Linked DNA regions of Thiorhodovibrio frisius. The protein of the gene in region 1 binds, or shares a complex with, the protein of each later gene. Links are inferred from orthologs where the notes say so. Each region holds a gene or a part of one and is shown on either strand. Other genes may lie near its edges.

Region 1 (3,860 bases):
CCTTGGCGGTGACGCCATAGTCGGCCAGCCGGGTTTCAACCTCGCGCGAAAGCTCCTCAAGTTGGTCTGGGGTGTAGCCGCGCCGGCCCGGCCGCGCCGGATCAAGCAGCTCGAACGGCGGGCACATGGGGTCGCCCGGCTTGACCTTTGGCGTCACGCTAGCCGACTTGGGCGTCGCAGAGCGATACACCGGACGCTGCGCATCTGACTGAGCTTCTGGCCTTGGTGAGTCCGCCCTCGTCGCGCTCGCGGGTGCTTGGGTGGCAGCTGGGATATCCGGCTCAGGCTCCCAAGGGACCCGCACCATCGTCTCATCGATAATGTCGGCCTCGCCGTCGAAGGCATCCAGATCGCCAAAGCTTGGGTCCGGATCATCATCTGCCCGGGGCCGCTGTAGCCGCCGATAGAAGCGGCCGAACCGGCCCTCCTCGGCCTGCTGCGCTTCTGCATACACATCCGACTCCAGATCTGCATCCGTCGCCATCTCGCCCGCACCCAGACGACGCAAGACCGCGAGCATCAGGGCTGTCAGCCAAAGTGTGAACTCACCGACCGCATCCACGATCGCCAAAGGCGACATACCCGTCACCAGAGACACGCCAATAAGCAGAAGCAGAAATAGAAAAAATACTCTACCAGTGCCACCAAAGAGACTTTGTGTCCAATCTGCGCCTAAGCGCCCAAGCCCGCCGCCAAGCCCAGTCGGCAACCACCCAAGCAGTGCGTCGAACTGGGCGCTGGCCAGTGCGGTGGCCGCCACCAGGGTCATCGCTGCACCCAGCCAGTGCAACGCCAGGCGCAGCAGGCGGGTTTCCGGCTCCTGCTCGCGACACTGAAATAGCAGCAATGCGCTGGCAACCAGCATCAGTGGAATCAAATAAGCAAAAAGCCCGAATAGAAAAAAGGCGACATCGGCAAACCAGGCGCCCGCGCGCCCGGCCGCGTTGCTGACCTGAGACTCAGGCCCCACATAGGACCAGCCAGGGTCGCCAGGCGCATAAGTGGCCAGAGACAGGGCCAGAAAGGCGGCCACAGCCACCAGCACCCACACCCCTGCCTCACGCACAACGCGCTCAATATAGTCACTAAAGGTGAATTCGCCTGTCCGGGTCGCCTGCATAATAATCCTCCGATCACTCTATTTATTATAACCTTATCGGAGTTTATTCGTGCAGTTTCGTAAAACTTTTTTAAAAAGTGCGGCTTCAAGGCTCGCTTTACCGCCCCGCTCCACACCCGTAAACTGCCGGCTATTCGGCACCTTGCGGCCAAATTGATACTTCGGGAGTTTGCCAAGCCATGAGCGATACCAAACACTGCCGGCTGCTGGTCCTGGGCTCAGGACCAGCCGGCTACACGGCGGCCGTCTATGCGGCGCGCGCCAACCTCAACCCGGTACTGGTCACCGGCATGGAACAGGGCGGTCAACTCATGACCACCACGGATGTTGACAACTGGCCGGGCGACAACGACGGCGTGCTCGGCCCCGACTTGATGGAACGGATGCGCAAGCATGCCGAGCGGTTCGAGACCGAAATCCTGCTCGATCAGGTCTCGCAGGTGGACTTTTCGCAACGACCGCTCAAGCTGACAGGCGACAACGGCGTCTATACCTGCGACGCACTCATCATCGCCACAGGTGCCAGCGCCCGGTATCTCGGCCTACCCTCGGAACAGGCCTTTCGCGGTCGCGGGGTCTCGGCCTGCGCGACCTGCGATGGTTTCTTTTACCGCAATCAGAAGGTGGCGGTGATCGGCGGTGGCAACACGGCGGTCGAAGAAGCCCTGTATCTGTCAAACATCGCCGCCGAGGTGGTGCTGGTGCACCGTCGCGATGCCCTGCGCGCCGAGAAAATCCTGCAACACAAGCTGCTTGAGAAAGCCGAGAACGGCAATGTGCGCATCGAGTGGAATCATGTGCTCGATGAAGTCTTGGGCGACAACAGCGGTGTGACCGGCATGCGCATCAAAGATGCCCAGACCGGCGCAACCAAAGACATTGAACTGCACGGGGTTTTCATTGCTATCGGCCATCAGCCAAACACCGGCATTTTCGAGGGCCAGCTTGAAATGGCCAATGGCTACATCCGCGTCCAGGGCGGCTCGGACGGCAACGCCACCGCCACCTCGGTACCAGGCGTCTTTGCCGCTGGCGATGTGATGGACCATGTCTACCGCCAGGCCATTACCTCGGCGGGCAGCGGCTGCATGGCGGCCCTGGATGCTGAAAAGTTTCTCGACACCCTTGAAACCCAGGGTGGCTAAGTGACGGATGCTGCATCGCCATGACTCCCCGGCAAACGCCTAATCATCCAGCGTCTGATCCGCAGGCCCTGTCCGCTGGTGCAAAACGCTTTCCGGCACTCGCGCTGGCGAGCTCCGGGATCTTGCTGCTAGCAGTGGCCGCGGGTGCCCAGCCGGGTGCCATGGGCACCAAATTTCCTCTGCTGGCCCTGCTCGGGCTGTGCGAGCTTGGCGTGCTGATCAATCTGGCCGGCGCCTATCTCGCCTTGCGCACCGCCCGGGCACAGGATTTCCGGCTGAGCGCCCTGTTGCTCCTCGGCGCTTCCCTCACCGCCTCCGCCGTCTTTCTGTGGCTGGGCTTCTGGCTGTGGCCTTTGTGAATTAGGCACAGGCAAGCCCAATTGCCTGTGCAAGCGGCTGGTGCCATGACCAAGCTACAGGTTCATACCTCGCTGAGCGAGATTCCGGCTGCGGACTGGAACCGGCTCACCGGCGATGACACGCCTTTCCTGCGCCATGAATTTCTCACCGCCATGGAGCGCCACGGCGCCGTGGGCGAGCGCTTCGGCTGGATTCCGCAGCATCTGGCGCTCTACGACAACCAAGGCGAACTGATCGCGGCCGCGCCCTGCTATTTGAAGTTCAACTCTTACGGCGAGTTCGTTTTCGACTGGGCCTGGGCCGATGCCTATCAGCGCGCGGGCGGGCGCTACTACCCCAAGCTGGTCATGGCCTCGCCTTACACTCCTGCCACCGGAGCGCGGGTGCTGACAGCGCCCGGTCCGGCGCGTGAACCCCAAGCTCAAGCACTGATTGCGGGCGCCCGCCAATTGGCCGAGACACTCGGGCTCTCGGGTGCGCACTGGCTGTTCGGCACCGAAGAAGAGCTCGCCTGGCAGGAGCAGGCCGGATTCATGCCGCGCCTTGGCTGTCAATTTCACTGGCACAACCAGGGATATGAGCGCTTTGATCATCTGCTGTCGCAGTTCTCGGCCGAAAAGCGCAAGAAGATCAAGCGCGAGCGCCGCCGTGTCAGCGATGCCGGGGTGCACCTGCGGCGACTGCCCGGAAATCAGGTCAGCGAGGCCCAGTGGGCGGTCTTTCATCACTTCTATGAAGACACCTTCGACAAGCGCGGCGGCATCCCCACCTTGAGCCTGGATTTTTTTCTGGACATTGCCGATACCATGGGTGAGCAACTGCTGCTGGTAATGGCCGAGTATCAGGGACAGACGGTAGCCGCAGCCTTTTGCCTGGTCGGCGCGCGCAGCCTCTATGGACGCCACTGGGGCTGCTCGGCTGACTTCCATAGCCTGCATTTCGAAGCCTGCTATTATCAGGGCCTTGAGCATTGCATCAGCGAGGGGCTGGCGCGCTTCGAGCCAGGTGCCCAGGGCGAACACAAGATCGCGCGCGGCTTTCTGCCCACTGCAACCTGGTCGGCGCACTGGATTGCCGACCCGCGCCTGCGCCAACCCATCACCACCTTTCTTGAACATGAGCGCGCGGCCATGCAGGAGTATCTTGCCGAGATGCGCCAACGCAGCCCATACAAAAACACAGAAAAGCCTTGATGCGTCGCCCCCGCAGCCTGCCCTATCTGCTCTCACCCAACG
Region 2 (3,930 bases), 170 kb from region 1 along the record:
TCGACCTCGCAGCAGGCGGCGGTTGCTTAGTCAGCCGGAGCTGAGTTCTCGCTAGGTTGGCCTTGATCTGTTTTTGGTTTGGACCCTCTACGTCGGCGCTTTTTCGGTTTATCGCCGCTTGCCTTTTCCTTGTCTTGGTCTCCCTTGGCATCATCGCTTTTGTGATGATGTTTTGGCTTGTGCTTGCGATCCTGCGAGCCTCTGCCGTCCCTGTCGCGCGTTTCGCGGCGCGGCGGGCGAACGCGGCTTGAGGGGGCGATCTCGGCGAACAGGTCGTTGCTGAGCGCTCCAACAGGGATTTTGGCGCCGATATAGTCCTCAATCTCTGGTAGGCAGAAGGCATAAGTCTCGCAGACAAAGCTAATGGCGTCGCCTTTGGCGCCGGCACGCGCGGTGCGGCCAATGCGGTGGACATAGTCCTCGGAGTCTTCTGGCAGGTCGTAGTTGATGACATGGCTGACATCGGGGATATGCAGCCCGCGCGCGGCCACGTCGGTGGCGACCAGCACCGGCGCTTGCCTTCCTGAAAATGGCGCAGCAGGCGCAGGCGCTGCTTCTGTGGGACATCGCCTGAGAGCACGGCGGACTCGATGCCATTGCCCTCCAGGTAACCCCACACCAGCTCGGCCTGGCGTTTGGTGTTGATGAAGACCATCACCCGGCCATCGTCGATACCGCGCAGCAGGCCGATTAGCAGGGGGATTTTCTCATCATTGCCGACCATGTAGCAGCACTGGGTGACCCGATCGGCGGTGACCTTATCGGGCCGGATTTCGACCATCTGCGGATCGTTCATGTGCTCGTAGGCCAGTTCGGTCACCCGATAGGACAGGGTGGCCGAAAACAGCATGCCGAGGCGTTGCTCGGGCGGCGGCATGCGGCGCAGAACGAAGCGGATGTCTTTGATGAAGCCGAGATCGAACATGCGATCAGCCTCGTCGAGAATGACCACCGAGATGGATTTGAGGTCGAACACCCGCTGCTTGAAGTAATCGATGAGTCGCCCAGGGGTGCCGATCAGGATATCCACGCCGGCGCCGATCTCATCGCGCTGCTGCTGGTAACCGGTGCCGCCGTAGGCCAGACCCAGGCGAAAGCCGGTATGCTTGGCAAGAACCAGTGCGTCTTTATGAATCTGCACCGCCAGCTCGCGAGTGGGGGCCAGAATCAGCACCCGGGGGCCGAGCGGCGGGTGTGCAGGATCAGGCGGATGGCGCAGCAGATGGTGCAGGGCGGCGACCAGATAGGCGGCGGTTTTGCCCGTGCCTGTCTGCGCCTGGCCAGCAACGTCGCGGCCCGCGAGGGCGATCGGCAGGGCCTGGGCCTGGATGGGAGTGCAGAAGTTAAAGCCGGCCTCGTTCAGACCGTCGAGAATGCGCGGGTCGAGTGCAAAGCTGTCGAACCGGGTTTCGGTAAGGTGGGTTTCAGACATGAAAAATTGTTATCGCTCCGATCATTTGCCGCCATTTGACGACAGGACTTGCAAAACTTGGTATCTTTGGCTGAAATAGCATCTTACCCGAGGGTCTGGTACAACGCGAGATCACCGGCTCAACCGGTTATCTCCTGCCCACCGTCGCCGATCCTGTCAGGCCTGCCAATACCGGCTCCCTTTGGCCCGCTAAGGGGCGACAGTAAAGCCAATTTCCCGACTCAGTTCGCAAACACCGACCCAGGTTCGGCCGCCGCATGGCACCGCCTTGCCGCCGGGTAACCGCCAGACTCGCGAGCGAACTGCAATCCCAAACCCACCAAGCTGATTCCCCAACGGAGACTGTACACTGTGAGCGATAAAATCCTCCATGTAACGGATGATACTTTTGAACAGGACGTTTTACAGTCCGCGACCCCCGTGTTGGTTGACTACTGGGCCAACTGGTGCGCACCCTGCAAAATGATCGCCCCCATCCTTGAGGAAATTGCCGAGGAATACGGCGAGCGCGTCAAGGTGGCCAAGGTAGATATCGATGAGAACCGCGCTGTCACCGAGCGGTTTAACGTGCGCGGCATTCCAACGCTGATTTTGTTCAAGAACGGCGAGGCCGAGGCGATTAAGGTCGGTGCCGTGTCCAAATCTCAGCTGACGGCCTTTATCGACAGTAATCTCTAGACACCCGCAGCGACCGTGCAACTCGCGACGCTTCCGGGCGCGTGTTGCGTCACCCGCTTGCGGCTCACTGACTGGCATTTTGCCCCAACCTCCGCTGTGGACCTGCGGTCGTCGTCCCCGACGCCCGTTCCTTCCTCCGCCCTCATCCCGCACCGCTTCGCCGACCTTGCCAGGGTCGCCCGGACGGCGGCATCTTCCATGCGGTTTTCGAGCACGTCTAATGAATCTCACTGAATTAAAGAAAATGCCCATCCCGGGCCTGGTCGAGCTGGCGCAGTCCATGGAGATCGAAGGGGTAGGGCGCTCGCGTAAACAGGATCTGATTTTTTCGATCCTGAAAGTCCAGGCGAAACGTGGGGAGGATATTTCCGGCGACGGCGTGCTGGAAATTCTCCAGGACGGTTTTGGCTTTTTGCGCTCAGCCGATGCGTCCTACCTTGCCGGGCCTGACGATATCTATGTCTCCCCGAGCCAGATCCGCCGCTTTGCGCTGCGCACCGGGGATACTATTTCGGGCAAGATCCGCCCCCCCAAGGAGGGCGAGCGTTACTTTGCGCTGCTCAAGGTCAGCGACATCAATTTCGACCGGCCGGAACTTGCCAAGAACAAAATTCTGTTCGAGAACTTCACGCCGCTCTTCCCGCAAAAGCGGCTCGGGCTCGAGATCGGCAACGGCAGCACCGAGGACATCACCGCGCGCATCATCGATCTGGTCGCACCCATCGGTCGCGGCCAGCGTGGTTTGATTGTCTCCCCGCCCAAAGCGGGTAAGACCATGATGTTGCAGAACATCGCCCAGTCCATCGGGCACAATCATCCGGATTGTTATCTCATCGTGCTGCTGATTGACGAGCGGCCAGAGGAAGTCACCGAAATGGCCCGCTCGGTGCGCGGCGAGGTGATTTCCTCCACCTTCGATGAGCCGGCCACGCGCCATGTGCAGGTCGCCGAGATGGTCATCGAGAAGGCCAAACGCCTGGTCGAGCACAACCGCGATGTGGTCATTTTGCTCGACTCCATTACCCGCTTGGCGCGCGCCTACAACACCGTGGTGCCATCCTCGGGCAAGGTGCTGACCGGTGGTGTGGATGCCAATGCGCTGCAGCGGCCCAAGCGCTTTTTTGGTGCTGCGCGTAATGTGGAGGAGGGCGGCAGCCTGACCATCCTCGCCACCGCCCTGGTCGACACCGGCTCGCGCATGGACGATGTGATCTACGAGGAGTTCAAGGGCACCGGCAACATGGAAATTCACCTTGACCGGCGCATCTCCGAGAAGCGCATCTTCCCGGCCATTCACATCAATCGCTCCGGTACCCGTCGCGAGGAACTGCTAATGGCCCAGGCCGAGCTGCAGAAGATGTGGATTCTGCGCAAGATCCTGCACCCGATGGACGAACTCGCAGCCATGGAGTTTCTAGTCGACAAGCTCAAGAATACCAAGACCAATGGCGAGTTCTTCGATTCCATGCGCGGCTAGGCTTCGGGCGCTAACGGGCCTGTGGCAGGCGCTGCTGCCATGACGCGCGTGAGTCCGCCTCCCGCTCGGCGTCTGGCGTCTGCGGTGCTGTCCGCGCTGCTGTTGGGTGCCGCAGTCTGGCTGGGTGTTGTGCTCATCTCCGATCTGCGCACCCTGCAAGAGGACAAGACCGCGCTGGCCGAGCTGCGCGATGTCAAATACGGGCTGTTCAATGCCGAACTCTGGGTGGAGCAGTTGGGCGATATTCTTGCCCGCAAAATCGACAGCTTTGAGGTTACCGAAGAGAGTCGCCCGGGCCTGAAGCTCGCTGTGGAGCAGATTATTGATCGGCTCTTGGTGGAGG

Evidence for each region. The genes of interacting proteins can lie anywhere in the genome.
Region 2: the proteins of trxB (region 1) and trxA are in contact, whole or in part, in a crystal structure (PDB 1F6M), measured with the Escherichia coli proteins. The link is inferred for Thiorhodovibrio frisius from one-to-one orthologs.

What each region holds. Positions count from the first base shown.
Region 1 is NZ_CP121471.1:1,929,899-1,933,758, reverse strand. What follows is about bases 389-3,282. They hold trxB (thioredoxin-disulfide reductase), read left to right. Parts: upstream 389-1,299; coding sequence 1,300-2,265; downstream 2,266-3,282. Other genes in these bases: Thiofri_RS09060 (GNAT family N-acetyltransferase), read left to right, coding at 2,670-3,282; Thiofri_RS09065 (hypothetical protein), read left to right, coding at 2,286-2,624; Thiofri_RS09075 (DNA translocase FtsK), read right to left, coding at 389-1,120. Also shown: more of Thiofri_RS09075, read right to left, coding at 1-388; more of Thiofri_RS09060, read left to right, coding at 3,283-3,818; aat (leucyl/phenylalanyl-tRNA--protein transferase), read left to right, coding at 3,818-3,860.
Region 2 is NZ_CP121471.1:2,097,937-2,101,866, forward strand. What follows is about bases 483-3,446. They hold trxA (thioredoxin TrxA), read left to right. Parts: upstream 483-1,783; coding sequence 1,784-2,110; downstream 2,111-3,446. Other genes in these bases: rho (transcription termination factor Rho), read left to right, coding at 2,331-3,446. In the rest of the region: yrfG (GMP/IMP nucleotidase), read left to right, coding at 1-30; more of rho, read left to right, coding at 3,447-3,587; Thiofri_RS09860 (paraquat-inducible protein A), read left to right, coding at 3,627-3,930. UniProt on the Escherichia coli protein: Participates in various redox reactions through the reversible oxidation of its active center dithiol to a disulfide and catalyzes dithiol-disulfide exchange reactions.